DNA from 4 places in the Shinella agrisoli genome. Region 2 is predicted to be linked to each of the others. Evidence: riboswitches for the same ligand, from Rfam matches in the RefSeq annotation. Region 2 holds a riboswitch; each other region holds the start of a gene.

Region 1 (3,777 bases), on a different contig from region 2:
ACGCTCTTCGGCGGTGCGGGGCTTGCGCTGTGCCCTTCGTGACCACATCCTGCGACCGCGTCGGCTTCCAGGCTCCGGCCTGCATGGGCGAACTGGTCGAGGTTGCGGGGCATGTGACGCGAGCTCTGGTCGGAAGACCTGATGAGCGGCGCCCGCACATGCACCGCAAACGGCCGCTTCGGCATGGTCGCCGTCGATGGCCGGGATTGCCCCGTTTCCATCCATCACAACGAAACCGTTGATAACGCATCATAGCCATTGACGCATTTTTTACCTCGTCTACTATATCTTGTGTTCGAGGTTCCTTCGATTCGAGAGGATCGAAGGCTAAGACGGGAATCCGGTGCGGCCATGACGGCCGCGCAAGTCCGGAGCTGCCCCCGCAACTGTAAGCGGCGAGCATTCGTTCGACAAAGCCACTGGGGCGCAAATGCCTTGGGAAGGCGGACGGATGCGGCGACCCGCAAGCCAGGAGACCTGCCTCGCGCATGAACGTCCACGGGCGGGGTGTCCGGCAGGCGAGCGACGGGTTGCGGAATGACGCCGCCCCGCCGTTTCCCCGAATGTCCCGCATAATCGCTTCGGGGTGAAGTCATGTCGATCCTGTTACCAGCCTACCCGCGCGAGTAAGCGGCGCCCCGCGTCCGGCCGTCCGTGGACGGTCGCTCATGTCCATCTCCAGCCCATCGAACGGCCGTCGGCGGATGTCCGAACGATCCCTCATGCCTGATTGAAAATACGAGGAAAGCCATGTCCATCACCGTCTACAGCAAGCCCGCCTGCGTCCAGTGCACCGCGACCACTCGCGCGCTCGACCGCCAGGGCATCGACTACCGGGTCGTCGACATCTCCGAGGATGCGAATGCCTTCGCGCTCGTCCAGGGCCTCGGCTACCGGCAGGTGCCGGTCGTCGTCGCCGGCGAGCGGCACTGGGCTGGGTTCCGTCCGGACATGATCAGCGCGCTCGCCTGAGCCGGCACGATGGCCGGGCTCGTCTATTTCTCCAGCCGGTCGGAGAACACCCGCCGCTTCGTTGAGAGGCTCGGGATGGAAGCCCTGCGCCTGCCGGTCGATGCGAGCGGGGAGCCGCCCGAGGTCCGGCAGCCCTTCGTGCTGGTTTCGCCGACCTATGGCGGGGGCGGCGAGAAGGGGGCGGTGCCGAAGCCGGTCATCCGCTTCCTCAACAATCCGAACAATCGCAGCCTCATCCGCGGCGTGATCGCGGCCGGCAACACCAATTTCGGCACCGGATACGCCGTCGCGGGAAACATCATCTCGGCGAAGTGCGCGGTGCCCTACCTCTACCGTTTCGAGCTGCTCGGGACGGATGAGGACGTCGACAACGTCAGACAGGGACTGGAACGGTTTTGGACACGATGACGATAGACAAGCCGGCGAAGGCGCCGGAAATCACGGCGCTGGACTACCACGCGCTCAACGCCATGCTGAACCTTTACGACGAGAACGGAAAGATCCAGCTCGACAAGGACCGGCAGGCGGCCAAGCAGTATTTCCTCCAGCACGTCAACCAGAACACCGTCTTCTTCCATAACCTCAGGGAAAAGCTCGATTACCTGGTGACCGAGGGCTATTACGAGCAAGAGGTGCTGGACCAGTATTCCTTCAATTTCGTGCGCGATCTCTTCGATCACGCCTATGCGAAGAAGTTCCGCTTCCCGACCTTCCTCGGCGCCTTCAAGTATTACACCTCCTACACGCTGAAGACCTTCGACGGGAAGCGCTACCTGGAGCGTTACGAAGACCGCGTCTGCATGGTGGCGCTGACGCTGGCGCGCGGCAACGAGGCGTTCGCCCGCGACCTCGTCGACGAGATCATCTCCGGCCGGTTCCAGCCGGCGACCCCCACCTTCCTCAACGCCGGCAAGAAGCAGCGCGGCGAGCTCGTCTCCTGCTTCCTGCTGCGCGTCGAGGACAACATGGAGAGCATCGGCCGCGCGATCAACTCGGCCCTCCAGCTTTCCAAGCGCGGCGGGGGCGTCGCGCTCTGCCTCACCAACCTTCGCGAGATGGGCGCGCCGATCAAGCAGATCGAGAACCAGTCTTCCGGCGTTATCCCGGTGATGAAGCTGCTGGAGGACTCGTTCTCCTACGCCAACCAGCTCGGCGCGCGGCAGGGGGCGGGGGCCGTCTATCTCCACGCCCACCACCCGGACATCATGCGCTTCCTCGACACCAAGCGGGAGAACGCCGACGAGAAGATCCGCATCAAGACGCTCTCGCTCGGCGTCGTCATCCCGGACATCACCTTCGAGCTGGCGAAGAACAACGAGGACATGTACCTCTTCTCCCCGCACGACGTGGAACGCGTCTACGGCGTGCCCTTCACCGAGATCTCGGTGACGGAGAAGTACCGCGAGATGGTCGAGGACGCCCGCATCCGCAAGAAGAAGATCAGGGCGCGCGAGTTCTTCCAGGTCATCGCCGAGATCCAGTTCGAGTCGGGCTATCCCTACATCATGTTCGAGGACACGGTGAACCGCGAGAACCCGATCGCCGGCCGCATCACCATGAGCAATCTCTGCTCGGAGATCCTCCAGGTGAGCGAGGCGAGCGAATTCAACGACGACCTCTCCTATGCGAAGATGGGCAAGGACATCTCCTGCAACCTCGGTTCGCTCAACATCGCCGCCGCGATGGACAGCCCCGATTTCGGCCACACGATCGAGACGTCGATCCGCGCGCTGACCGCCGTTTCCGAGATGAGCCGCATCTCCTCGGTCCCCTCGGTCGAGAAAGGCAACGACGACAGCCACGCGATCGGCCTCGGCCAGATGAACCTGCACGGCTATCTCGCCCGCGAGCGCATCTTCTACGGCTCTGAGGAAGGCATCGACTTCACCAATATCTACTTCTATACGGTGACCTATCACGCCGTCCGCGCCTCCAACCGGCTGGCGGTCGAGAAGGGCCGGAGTTTCAAGGGCTTCGAGAACTCGAAATACGCTTCCGGGGAATATTTCGACAAATACACCGAAGCCGAATGGCTGCCGGCGACGCAGAGGGTGAGGGCGATCTTCGAGGAGGCCGGGATCCATATCCCGACGCGGCAGGACTGGCTGGACCTGAAGGCGGCGGTCATGGAAGGCGGCCTCTACAACCAGAACCTCCAGGCCGTGCCGCCGACCGGCTCGATCTCCTACATCAACCACTCGACCTCCTCGATCCATCCGATCGTCTCGAAGATCGAGATCCGCAAGGAGGGCAAGATCGGCCGCGTCTACTATCCGGCCGCCTATCTTACCAACGACAACCTGGAATATTATCAGGACGCCTACGAGATCGGCCCGGAGAAGATCATCGACACCTATGCGGCGGCGACGCAGCATGTCGACCAGGGGCTCTCGCTGACGCTGTTCTTCCGCGACACGGCGACGACGCGCGACATCAACCGGGCGCAGATCCACGCCTGGAAGAAGGGCATCAAGACCATCTACTACATCCGCCTTCGCCAGATGGCGCTGTCCGGCACGGAAGTGCAGGGCTGCGTGTCGTGCGCGCTTTGAATCGTGGCCTGCGCCTCACCCTAGCCCTCTCCCCCCAGGCGGGGAGAGGGGACGTGCCATGCGAACCGTCCGGAGGAGCGGGACGGTACGGCATATGCCTTCTCCCCGCTTGCGGGGAGAAGGTGGCGGCAGCCGGATGAGGGGCCAGCCAGCCAGGTTAGCAATCAAGGACACCCGAATGAACATGCACGCCAAGCCCGCAAGCCGCATCCGCGCCATCAACTGGAACCGCATCGAGGACGACAAGGATCTC
Region 2 (3,777 bases):
GGTACTTCTCCCCCGGATAGCGCACGAAGGAGAAGTCGCCGAGCGGGCCGAACGCCTTGAGCTTCATGCCGGGGCGCAGGTTGTCGAACATCCAGCGCGTGCCGATCGAATTCTTCTGCGCCTTCACCGTCACGGCGACGGAGAAGGGCCGGGACGGCGTCGAGGACAGCGTGTAGGTGCGGAATACCGGCTCGTCCTCGCGAACCGGCAGTTCCAGCGTGACGTACTGGCCCGGCAGGTACCGGAACCAGTTGTCGCCGTCCGAGCGGAAGGCGAACGTCATCACGTCCGCCGTTTCCACCGTGGCGGCGACGCATTCCAGGAGATGCTGGCGGTCGTTCCACGGCTGGAGCTCGTCGAAGTGGCGGAAGTGGCTGGCGGCCGTCATGTCAGGCGACTCGCGAGAGCGGCTGCTTGGCGCCGTCGAGCCGCTCGACCATGAAGTTGGCGTACCATTCGACGAACTGCATGACGCCGCCCTCGTCCTCGACCGAATACGGACCGGGCTGGTAGGCGGGCGAGCGGATGCCGAAGGCGTTTTCCTCGACGATCCGGCGGTCCTGGTCGTTGGTCTCGGTCCAGACGTGGGTGAGCTCGTCGAGGCGGTAGTCGACGCCCTCCACCGCATCCTTGTTGACGAGCCACTTGGTGGTGACCTGCGTGAGCTCCGGGCCGAGCGGCAGCACGCGGAAGGTGATGGCGTGGTCGGCGAGCACGTGATTCCACGTCGTCGGATAATGGAAGAGCAGCAGGGTGCCGATATGGCTTTCCAGGATGTCGCTGGAAAGCGGGCGGGCGACGGCGCGCGCGCCCGACATCGTATAGCTCTCCGCGTCCTGGATGAGCGGCATGCGCGCCGCGCGGAACTGGCCGATCGGCGAGATCCTGAACTCGCTCGGCAGGCCCGCGGCCTCGCATTTTTCCCAGTGCGCGGCGATCACCGGGTCGTTCTTTGCGCCCTGCACGCCGGTCGCGGTGGGCGCTTCGGGATAGGTGCGGCAGAGCTCCGGGTGGTTTGCCGCGCAGTGGTAGCATTCGCGGTTGTTTTCCCAGACGAGCTTCCAGTTGCCCTTCTCGACGATCGTGCTTTCGAAGGCGACCTTCGTCTCGCCGAGGCGGTGGCGGGCGAGATAGGGCTCGACGGTGGCGCGGAAGGCGGAGAAGTCCGGCGCCTCGTCTGCAAGGCAGATGAAGATGTAGCCGCCGACGGTCTCGCAATGGATCTTCTTCAGGCCATGCTGGCTCTTGTCGAAGTCTTCCGCCATGTGGCGGGCGAAAAGCAGGGATCCGTCGAGCTCGTAGGTCCACTGGTGGTAGGGACAGACGAGCTTGGCCGAGGTGCCCTTGTGCTGCGTGCAGACGCGCGAGCCGCGGTGGCGGCAGGAATTGTGCAGGGCGCGGATGGTGCCCGCGCGGTCGCGGGTGACGACGACGGGATAATCGCCGACCTGCACGGTGAAATAGTTGCCGGCCTTCGGGATCTCGCAGTCATGGCCGATGAACAGCCAGTCGCGGTACCAGATCGTCTCGAGGTCGAGCCTGTAATAGTCGGGGTCGATGTAGAAGGCCTGCTCGAGGCTGTAGCCGTCGCGCCGGTTCTTGAGCTTGCGGAGCACGTCGCTGCGAATGTCCATGCCGGATCCTCGGTATCCAAGTTGGGGATGAGGCGCACGGAAGGAGACGGCCTCCGGGCGGGCGAGCCGCACGGACTGCACGTTTCCCGGCCGCCCGCCGCAGCCAGTCACGATCGTTCCTCCAGGCTGGTTTCCGGGCTGAGGAGCGTCCTTGCGGGTCATGACCTTGTCCAAAAAGCCGGACGACTTTTCGGGGCCGTGCCTTGCGGGACCGGATGCAGCGCCTTCCCAGACCTCCCGTCCAGTGGCTTCCTGCTGCACCTTGCTCCAACACCGTTGCGGGGGCAGCGCCGGATTTCAACCGGCTTCCCAATTCTCCGCCCCTCCTCTGGGGCGGCACCTCGAGTGTGTCCATCTAAGCGCAAGAATGTGCGGCCGGCATGTCGGAAAACGACATGACTTCATGATTTGACGACAGTCGATCAGGAAGGGGCCTATGCCGGGCCTCAGCAATTTCATCATACATCTCAATGCGATGTGCTCGACTTTATAGCGGGCCGCCTACCTTTTCGGCAGGCGGATCCCAACGATTGCCCTCTTGTCATATTGCGACCACAAAACACGCCCTCGGGAATAGGGAGCGCAACGGAAAGGAATGCTTAACGACGTTTCCATAAGCTTTTTTCGATCCGGGCGCGAGGATGGAGTGCCAAGGCGTGCAGCAGACGAAATTCCGATACTACGACGCCGTCGCCTACAAGCGCGCGAACCCGCCCAAATCCGCCGTCCACACCGAGTTCCTGCGCACCGGGCGGATCGACCGCAGCCTCACCTGGAGCCCGAGCGAAAAGCGCTACCTCAGCGACCAGGAGGTCGCCGAGCGCACGGGCCGCAAGCTCGAGCGGGCGGGCAGCGTCACCCATGAGCGCATCAACGGCTTCCACCATTCCATCCGGTTTCCGAAGCTGATCTTCCATCGCACGCTCGCGCGCACGCCGCATCTCGGCTACTGCCACATCACGGTGGCCAATTCCCGCTTTGCCGAATTCGAGAACGTGCAATGGGCCTTCTACATGGCCAACTTCCTCGCCGAGATCGGCGACGAGGAGCAGTTCTTCGCCGGCATCTCGCAGAGGCCCGGGCGCATGTATTTCGCCGTCGCCATCGCGCCGACGCAGGAAGAGGGGCGGCTGCAGATCGACCGCAAGGTGCGCGGCAACGGCGTGATCTTCCGCACGGACGACCCGAAGCTCGCCATGAAGAACGTGCTGATGCTCGGCACGCGCAACGAGGCCCTGCGCCAGGCCATCCGCGCGCTCTGACGCGCCCATGGGCGCGGGATTTTCATCCTCCCGCAACAGGCCGCTCTTTCGGCGGGTCTGATCCGCTCGCTCGCATCCAGGCAAAGCGGCGCGCGCTCTTGGCATCTGCCGTCAAAGCCCTGTAAAGGAGGCGCCGGACAACGGAAGAAGCGGCATGGCGCAGATCGTGGACACACGGACGGATGGGCAGGCGGCGCTGGCGCGCGCCTGCGAGGCCCTCGGCCGCGGCGTGCCGGTCGCCATCCCGACCGAGACGGTCTACGGCCTTGCCGCCGATGCCACCAATCCGCTGGCGATCACCCGCATCTACGAAATGAAGGGCCGTCCGCGCTTCAATCCGCTGATCTGCCACATGGCCGACCTTGCCATGGCGGAACGGCACGCGGTCTTCGATCCCTTGTCGCGACGGATCGCCGAGGCCTTCTGGCCCGGCCCGCTGACGCTCGTGCTGCCGGTCCGCCCGGAAAGCCCCATCCATCCGCTGGCGCGCGCCGGGCTCGACACGGTCGGCATCCGCGTGCCGACCGGCTTCGCCAGCCGCCTGCTTTGCGCCTTCGGCCGCCCGCTCGCGGCCCCGAGCGCCAACACGTCCGGCCGCATCAGCCCGACCACCGCCCGGCACGTCGCCGAGGATTTCGGCGACAGGCTGGAACTGGTGCTCGACGCAGGCCCGGCGACCGTGGGGCTCGAATCGACCATCCTCAAGGTCGAGGACGGGATGATCCGGCTGCTCAGGCCCGGCGGGCTCGACGCCGCCGAGGTCGAGCGCGTCACCGGCCGCCCGGTCACGCGCAGCGGCAAGGCGGGCGCGGCGATCGAGGCGCCCGGCATGCTCGCCTCGCACTATGCGCCCGATGCGCCGGTCCGGCTCGACGCCAGGA
Region 3 (3,777 bases), on a different contig from region 2:
CGCGAACGGCACCAGAAAGGCCAGCGGCCTATGGAATCCGGCAAGGACCAGGCCGAGGGCGCAAAGCACCTCGACGGCGCTCATCCCCAGCCAGATTCCGTGCGGAATGGCCTTCAGGGACGGTACGGCCTGCTCGGAATTGAAAAGCTTCCATGCCGCCCCGACGGCGGTATGCAGCGCAAGGAGGACTTGAAGAACCCAAAGGAGAATGTTCATGATCGCTTTCCAGCCTACTTGCTCTCGATGCCGGGCATTCGCGCCAGGATCTGCTCCAGGTTTTCAAGGAACCGTTGCCAGCCTTGCTTCGCGCCGCCGAAAGCCTGCTTCTGCTCCGGCCGGAAACCTTCCTGCTCCACGCGCAGGCGCGTTCCTCCGTCCGTGGGCGCAAGCGTGAAGGTCACGACGCTCCGCAGATCGAACGCCGGATCGTCATGCGCGAAATTCCAGGTGTAGGAGAGCGTCCTATTCGGCTCGACGACGAGGACCTCGCAGTCCAGCACGCCGCCCCAGTCGCCGTGAAGGCGGAAACGGTGGCCCACGACCGGGCTGAAGTCGTTCCTCATCAGCCATTCCTCCATGAGGTGCGGCTGGGTGAGCGCGCGCCAGACCTTTTCCGGCGGATGGGCGATCTCGCGTTCGATGACGACAGAGCGCCTTTGCGCAGGGGCAGCATTCATTGGTCCATCCTTTTCAGCAAGTCCTCCAGGCTGTCGAGCCGGTTCTCCCAGAAGCCGGCCATCTCGTTCGCCCAGCCGACCAGAGGGGCCAGCGCGCCAAGCTGCGCCCGATAATGGGTCTGGCGGCCTTCATGGCGGTCGATGACCAGCCCGGCCTGTTTCAACACGCCGAGGTGCTTCGATACGGCCGGCTGCGAGACCCCGGCCCGATCGGTCAAAGCCCGGACCGTCTGCTCCCCTTCGAGGCAAAGCCGCTCGAAGATGGCCCGCCGCGTCGGGTCGGCGAGCGTTCTGAAGAGGATGTCGTGCGCGTCCGGCATTGAAACCCATAGCTCTGCGGTTATCGATCAAACCCATAACCGAAGAGCTATAGATGAGTCAAGCAGCGCCCGCGCCAACGGCCTGAACGGGCCTGTGGGTAGAGTGCAGCGTCTCTTGACCCGGGTTCGGGAGCGCCGATAGACTTCGATCACGGAACAGGTTCCGTCAGCATGACGGATGAAAAGGGAACACGGTGAGGACTACCCATCAGGGGCCGAAACCGTGACTGCCCCCGCAACTGTAACCGCCGAGCTTGCCCCATGATGCCACTGCGCCGAGGCGCGGGAAGGCGGGGAGAGCGATGACGCGGAAGTCAGGAGACCTGCCTGTGCCGGTCACCCATGCCGGGATACGGGGAGTGTCCGGGCGCGGCCGTCCGTAGCGGTGACATTGTCGAAGATGTCGCCGCATCGGCGGACGGTTGATGGAAGCGCCCGCTCCCCATGAATCCTCCTCAGCCCGCGGTGGAAAGCTGTGCAGGCGCGTCCTGCCATGGGGGAAAGATGAGGAACTATCTGGCAGGGGGCTCCCTGCTCGCCATCGCATTGTGTCAGCCCGTCCTTGCGCAGGACCAGGCGCCCACCGAGCTCGACGAGATCGTGATCACCGACGGCCTGACCCCGGTGGAGCTCAGGAAGTCCGGCCGTGCCGTCACCGTCGTTACCGGCGAGCAGATCGAGAAGAACCAGGTCCGCTACGTGGCGGACGCCCTGCGGATGGTGCCGGGCTTCGCCGTGTCGCGAACGGGCTCCTATGGCGGCCTGACGCAGGTCCGCGTGCGGGGCGCCGAGGGCAACCACGTGCTGGTGATGATCGACGGCGTCGAGGCCAACGACAACGCCCAGGGCGAATTCGATTTCGGCAGCCTGATCGCCGACGACATCGAGCGCATCGAGGTCCTGCGCGGACCGCAGAGCACCTTCTGGGGCGCGAACGCCATGTCGGGCGTCATCAACATCATCACCAAGCGGGGCGAGCGCAATTCCGTGCGCTCCACCGCGCGGACCGAAGTCGGCACCGACGGGACCTGGATGGGTGCATTCTCCACGCGCGGCGGCGGCGAGAATTTCGACTATTCGCTGTCCGGCGCCCTCAGGCGCACGGGCGGCTTCAACATCTCGGACATCGGCGCGGAAGACGACGGCGACCGCAACGGCACGCTGAACGGCAAGTTCACGGTGGACGTCTCGCCCGATACGACCGTCGACGGCACGTTGCGCTACGTCAACCGCCGCAGCGATCTCGATCCGCAGGACTACGACACGGCGATGACCTACGATGCGGAGGACTACACCAGAAGCCGCGAATTCTACGGCTCCCTCGGCCTCACCAACACGGCGCTCGATGGCGCGCTGACGCAGAAGGCGCGTTTCTCGGGCAACGACATCTCCCGCTTCAACCATTCGGCGGCCACCGGCGACAGCTGGAACGACGGCAACCGCTACAACGCCACCTACCAGGCCTCCTACCGCTATGACGAGCTGGAAAACCAGGTTCACCAGCTGACCGCCGGCTACGAATGGCAGCGCGAGACCTTCTCGCCGTCACACCTCACGGAGACCTTCAGCCGCAACACCCATTCGCTGATCGGCGAATATCGCGGCGAGTTCTCCGATCAGTTCTATCTGAACGGCGGCGTGCGGCAGGACTGGAACGACGCCTTCGACGACGCCGTGACCTGGACGATGAGCGCCGCCTGGCAGATCCCGAACGCCGGGACGCGCCTGCACGCCTCCATCGGCACCGCCGTCACCAACCCGACCTTCTACGAGCAGTTCGGCTATTTCCCCAGCACCTTCGTCGGCAACCCGAACCTCAAGCCGGAGGAAAGCCTCGGCTGGGACATCGGCGTGGAAAAGAGCCTGTTCGACGGCGGGCTCGTCGTCGACGTCACCTACTTCAACCAGAACCTGAAGAACGAGATCGCAACCGTCTACGATTCGAACTTCATGGCGACGCCCGTCAACCGCGATGGCGAAAGCCGGCGCAGGGGCGTCGAGGTCTCGGCGACGGTCGATTTCTTCAACGGCTTCACGGCGACGGCCTCCTATACCTATACGCATGCCACGGAGCAGACGGTTGCCGGGGGCGCGCGTCTCCAGGAAGTCCGCCGGCCCCGCCATGCGGGCTCCCTGAGCGCGGCCTATGTCTTCCACGAGGACCGGGCGCGGGTGTTTGCCGAGGCGGTGTTCAATGGCAAGATGCAGGACAGCGTCTTCGCCACCTTCGTTCCGCCGCGGGTGACGCTCGGAGGATATACGGTCGTCAATGTCGGCGGCAGCTTCAAGGTCAACGACACGGTCGAGGTCTTCGGCCGGATCGACAACCTCTTCGACCGCGACTATCAGGAAATCTACGGTTTCAACACGCCGGGCCTGACGGCCTTCGCCGGACTGAAGGCGACCTTCTGATGCATGGGAAGCGTTGGCATGCGATCGTCCTTGCCGGCCTCCTCTGGCCGGGGACGACGTGCGCCGACGCCTTTCCGCAGCGCGTCGTCTCGATGAACGTCTGCACGGACCAGCTGGCCATGCTCGTCGCAAGGCAGGGCCAGCTTCATTCGGTCTCCTACCTCGCACGCGATGCCGGCGCCTCGGCGATGGCTGAGGAGGCCGGCGCCTATGTCGTCAACCACGGGCTGGCGGAGGAAATCTTCCTGATGAAGCCCGATCTGGTGCTTGCCGGCACCTATACGACGCGCACCACCGTGTCGCTGCTGCGCCGGCTCGGCTTCCGGGTGGAGGAGTTCCAGCCGGAAGCGTCTTTCGACGATGTCCGC
Region 4 (3,777 bases), on a different contig from region 2:
CCCGCGCCGAAGAGGTCGCCGACGACGTTCATGCCGGCCATCAGCGGGCCCTCGATGACGTGCAGCGGGCGCTCGGCCTTCTGCCGCGCCTCCTCCGTGTCGATCTCGACGAATTCGGTGATGCCGTTGACGAGCGCGTGCTCCAGCCGCTTCTCCACCGGCCAGTCGCGCCAGGCAAGGTCCCGTTCCTTCGCCTCCTTGCCGCCCACGCCCTTGAAGCGCTCGGCGATCTCCAGCATGCGCTCGGTCGCCGTGCCGCCGGCCTTGGGCACGCGGTTCAGCACCACGTCCTCGCAGGCCTCGCGCAGCTCCGGTTCGATCGTGTCGTAGACGGCGAGCTGGCCGGCATTGACGATGCCCATGTCCATGCCCGCCTGGATGGCGTGGTAGAGGAAGACGGCATGCATCGCCTCGCGAACCGGCTCGTTGCCGCGGAAGGAGAAGGAGAGGTTGGAGACGCCGCCGGAAATATGGACGTGCGGCAGCGTCGCGGTGATCTCGCGCGTCGCCTCGATGAAGTCGACGCCGTAGTTGTCGTGCTCCTCGATGCCGGTGGCGACGGCGAAGATGTTCGGGTCGAAGACGATGTCCTCCGGCGCAAGGCCGGCGACCTCGGTGAGCAGCTTGTAGGCGCGGGTGCAGATCTCCACCTTGCGTGCCTTCGTGTCGGCCTGGCCCTTTTCGTCGAAGGCCATGACGACGACGGCGGCGCCATAGGCGCGCACGAGCTTCGCATGGTGCAGGAAGACTTCCTCTCCTTCCTTCAGCGAGATCGAGTTGACCAGCGGCTTGCCCTGCACGCATTTGAGGCCCGCCTCGATCACCTCCCATTTGGAGCTGTCGATCATCACGGGCACGCGGGCGATGTCCGGCTCGGCGGCGACGAGGTTGAGGTATTCCGTCATCGCCCTGGCCGAGTCGATCAGGCCCTCGTCCATGTTGATGTCGATGACCTGCGCGCCGTTCGCCACCTGGTCGCGCGCCACGTCCAGCGCCGCGGCATAGTCGCCGGCGGTGATCAGCTTGCGGAATTTCGCCGAGCCCGTGACGTTGGTGCGCTCGCCCACGTTGACGAAGGGGATGTCGTCCGTCAGCGTGAAGGGTTCGAGGCCGGACAGGCGCATGTGGCGCGGGATGTCGGGGATTTCGCGCGGCTTGTGGCGCGCCGCCGCCTCGGCGATCGCGCGGATATGGTCCGGCGTCGAGCCGCAGCAACCGCCGACGATGTTGACGAGGCCGTCGCGCATGAAGCCCTCGATCTGGGCGGCCATCTCCTCGGGGCTCTCGTCGTACTTGCCGAAGGCGTTCGGCAGGCCGGCGTTCGGATAGGCGCAGACGAACGTGTCGGCCACATTGGCGATCTCGGCCAGATGCGCGCGCATGGCGTTGGCGCCGAGGGCGCAGTTGAGGCCGATGGAGAAGGGTTCCGCGTGGCGAACCGAGTTCCAGAAGGCTTCCGGCGTCTGGCCGGAGAGCGTGCGGCCGGAAAGGTCGGTGATCGTGCCGGAGATCATGACGGGCAGGTGGATGCCCTTCTCCTCGAACACCGCGCGCGTCGCGAAGATCGCCGCCTTGGCGTTCAGCGTGTCGAAGATCGTCTCGATCAGGATGATGTCGGCCCCGCCGTCGATGAGGCCGCGCACCTGGTCGGCATAGGCGATCCTCAGGTCGTCGAAGGTGACGGCGCGGTAGCCGGGATTGTTGACGTCGGGGGAGATCGAGGCGGTACGGTTCGTCGGCCCGAGCGCGCCGGCGACGAAGCGGCGGCGGCCGTCCTTCTCCTGCGCCCTGAGGCCGGCGCGGCGGGCGAGGCGCGCCCCGTCGCGGTTGAGCTCGTAGACCATCACCTCCATGCCGTAGTCGGCCTGGGCGATCGTCGTGGAGGAGAAGGTGTTGGTCTCGAGGATGTCGGCGCCGGCGAGCGCATAGCGGTAGTGGATGTCCTCGATCGCGGCCGGCTGGGTCAGCGTCAGGAGGTCGTTGTTGCCCTGCTGGTGGCAGGCGCAGTCGCCGAAGCGGTCGCCGCGGAAATCTTCCTCCACCAGCTTCAGAGTCTGGATTTCCGTGCCCATGGCGCCGTCGAGCACGAGGATGCGCTCGCGGGCCGCAGCCTGCAACGCGGCCAGGATCTCGCGGCCGTCGCGCGGCGGCAGTTCGGGACCGAACAGGGTGTCCAGGTGTGAATCGGCCATGGCGAAGCCCTCCGGTGCGGTTTGCTGCAACGGAAGTCACATAAAGATATGTTTATGTCAATATGTCTTTATGGCTTGCGGCCTAGTGTACCGGCCCGTCCGCGCCGGCCAGCGAGGCGAACAGCGCCCTGAGGCGCGCGATATGCGGATCGGCGCCCTTGTACCGTGCCAGCTTCTGCACCTCCTTGAGCGCTTCGGCGGCAAGGTCGGCTCCGCGCGGCTGCCAGAGCAGCCAGGAGATGAAGACGGCTTCCGGCTCCGCGGTGCCGGAAGGCTTGGTTTCGGTGAATGCAAACATGTCTTCCCCAATCGGAAAATTGGGGGATGGCCGGACGCACGCTGCTGGATTTCGCCGACGGGCGAAGCAAGCGCACCCTTGGGACACCCCGCCCATGGACGTTACGAGCTGTCAGGGCAGGTCTCCTGGCTTGCGGGTCATCGCTTCCGTCCCGCCTTCCCGGCGCTTTCGCGCCAGTGGCATCGAGCGACAGAAGCTCGCCGTTCACAGTTGCGGGGGCAGCGCCGGCCTTGCTGCTCCTGTTCGGAGCCTCGCACCGGCTTCCCTCTTAGCCTCCGGGCCGCACGCGACTCGGAAGACCCTGACGGCGGCCAGACTGGCTTGGGCATGCGGGCAAGTCAATGGCCCCGGCGGTCATGCACAGGCGCGGGAACTTTTCCTTTCCCCGCGCATTTGGCCTCGACCCGCATCATGCGCGGGCTCGCCCGGGGGAGGGATGGGCGATTCACCAAAACCGCAAATGAGGGTCCATGCTGCGCCATCCAGTCCCGTTGACATGTTGCAAGTCTCTGTCCTTGCGGCTAAAAAATGCCGTTTTCATGCACCACGCGGCCAGGATGCCAACCAGCGTGTCGCCTGAGCCATGCCCACCCGTGAAGCGCTGCCAGGGCGCCGTCCGGTGTCATGGCTGATCGCGGCACCAAGATGAAGTCTGCCCGCGAAAGACCATCCGGCGCAAAGGCCGCCGCCGGATGGTTCAACATGGCCGGATCCAGAATCAGAAACATGCCCCTTCACAATACGCCGCCAGCTCCCCCGCGCGACGCCGACGCCAAGCAGATCGATTACAACGATTCGATCCGCGCCACCTATCTGACGCTGGAGGAGCTGGCCGAGCGCGGCGAAGCGCTCGCACGCGACAGGACGGCATCCCTGCCCGGCTTCCAGCCCTTCGAGTTCCGCCCCCGGCACAAGGAGAACGAGAAGGAGATCTTCCGCGTCTACCAGGCGACGGCGAAGGACGTGGAGGCGGGCGCGCAGATCACGCCCGCCGCCGAATGGCTGCTCGATAACTACTACGTCGTCGAAGAGGCGATCCAGGAGGTCCGGCGCGACTTCCCCCGCCGGTTCTTCCGCCAGCTTCCGACCATCGAGGTCGAGGGCGAGCGGCTCCCGCGTGCGCTGGCGCTCGCCTGGCTCTATGTCGCCCATACGCACAGCAGCGTCTCGGAGGAGAGCCTCACCGCCTTCGTGCAGGGCTTCCAGAAGCTCGACGCGCTGAAGATCGGCGAACTGTGGGCGCTGCCGTCCTTCGTCCGCTTCGTGTTGCTCGAAAACCTCCGGCGC

The links. Region 2 has a riboswitch for cobalamin ahead of ACIIOY_RS05100 (aromatic ring-hydroxylating oxygenase subunit alpha). Riboswitches for the same ligand answer to the same signal wherever they lie in the genome.
Region 1: linked by a shared signal. The riboswitch ahead of nrdH (glutaredoxin-like protein NrdH) and the one ahead of ACIIOY_RS05100 (aromatic ring-hydroxylating oxygenase subunit alpha) in region 2 are both predicted to bind cobalamin.
Region 3: linked by a shared signal. The riboswitch ahead of ACIIOY_RS01150 (TonB-dependent receptor plug domain-containing protein) and the one ahead of ACIIOY_RS05100 (aromatic ring-hydroxylating oxygenase subunit alpha) in region 2 are both predicted to bind cobalamin.
Region 4: linked by a shared signal. The riboswitch ahead of ACIIOY_RS23980 (hypothetical protein) and the one ahead of ACIIOY_RS05100 (aromatic ring-hydroxylating oxygenase subunit alpha) in region 2 are both predicted to bind cobalamin.

Annotation. Positions count from the first base shown of each region.
Region 1 covers NZ_JBJIEP010000017.1:89,347-93,123, forward strand. The annotation lists gene ACIIOY_RS18295 (hypothetical protein) at 1-42, shown strand, start outside; cobalamin riboswitch at 282-499, shown strand; gene nrdH (glutaredoxin-like protein NrdH) at 751-972, shown strand; gene nrdI (class Ib ribonucleoside-diphosphate reductase assembly flavoprotein NrdI) at 982-1,380, shown strand; gene nrdE (class 1b ribonucleoside-diphosphate reductase subunit alpha) at 1,377-3,524, shown strand; gene nrdF (class 1b ribonucleoside-diphosphate reductase subunit beta) at 3,703-3,777, shown strand, end outside.
Region 2 covers NZ_JBJIEP010000004.1:214,295-218,071, forward strand. The annotation lists gene ACIIOY_RS05095 (FAD-binding oxidoreductase) at 1-388, opposite strand, end outside; gene ACIIOY_RS05100 (aromatic ring-hydroxylating oxygenase subunit alpha) at 390-1,634, opposite strand; cobalamin riboswitch at 1,742-1,993, opposite strand; gene ACIIOY_RS05105 (DUF6656 family protein) at 2,291-2,896, shown strand; gene ACIIOY_RS05110 (L-threonylcarbamoyladenylate synthase) at 3,051-3,777, shown strand, end outside.
Region 3 covers NZ_JBJIEP010000001.1:247,080-250,856, forward strand. The annotation lists gene ACIIOY_RS01135 (DoxX family protein) at 1-216, opposite strand, end outside; gene ACIIOY_RS01140 (SRPBCC family protein) at 231-677, opposite strand; gene ACIIOY_RS01145 (ArsR/SmtB family transcription factor) at 674-997, opposite strand; cobalamin riboswitch at 1,139-1,342, shown strand; gene ACIIOY_RS01150 (TonB-dependent receptor plug domain-containing protein) at 1,502-3,409, shown strand; gene ACIIOY_RS01155 (ABC transporter substrate-binding protein) at 3,409-3,777, shown strand, end outside.
Region 4 covers NZ_JBJIEP010000031.1:29,532-33,308, reverse strand. The annotation lists gene metH (methionine synthase) at 1-2,192, opposite strand, end outside; gene ACIIOY_RS23980 (hypothetical protein) at 2,275-2,490, opposite strand; cobalamin riboswitch at 2,589-2,809, opposite strand; gene ACIIOY_RS23975 (hypothetical protein) at 3,012-3,218, opposite strand; gene ACIIOY_RS23970 (glycoside hydrolase family 94 protein) at 3,217-3,777, shown strand, end outside.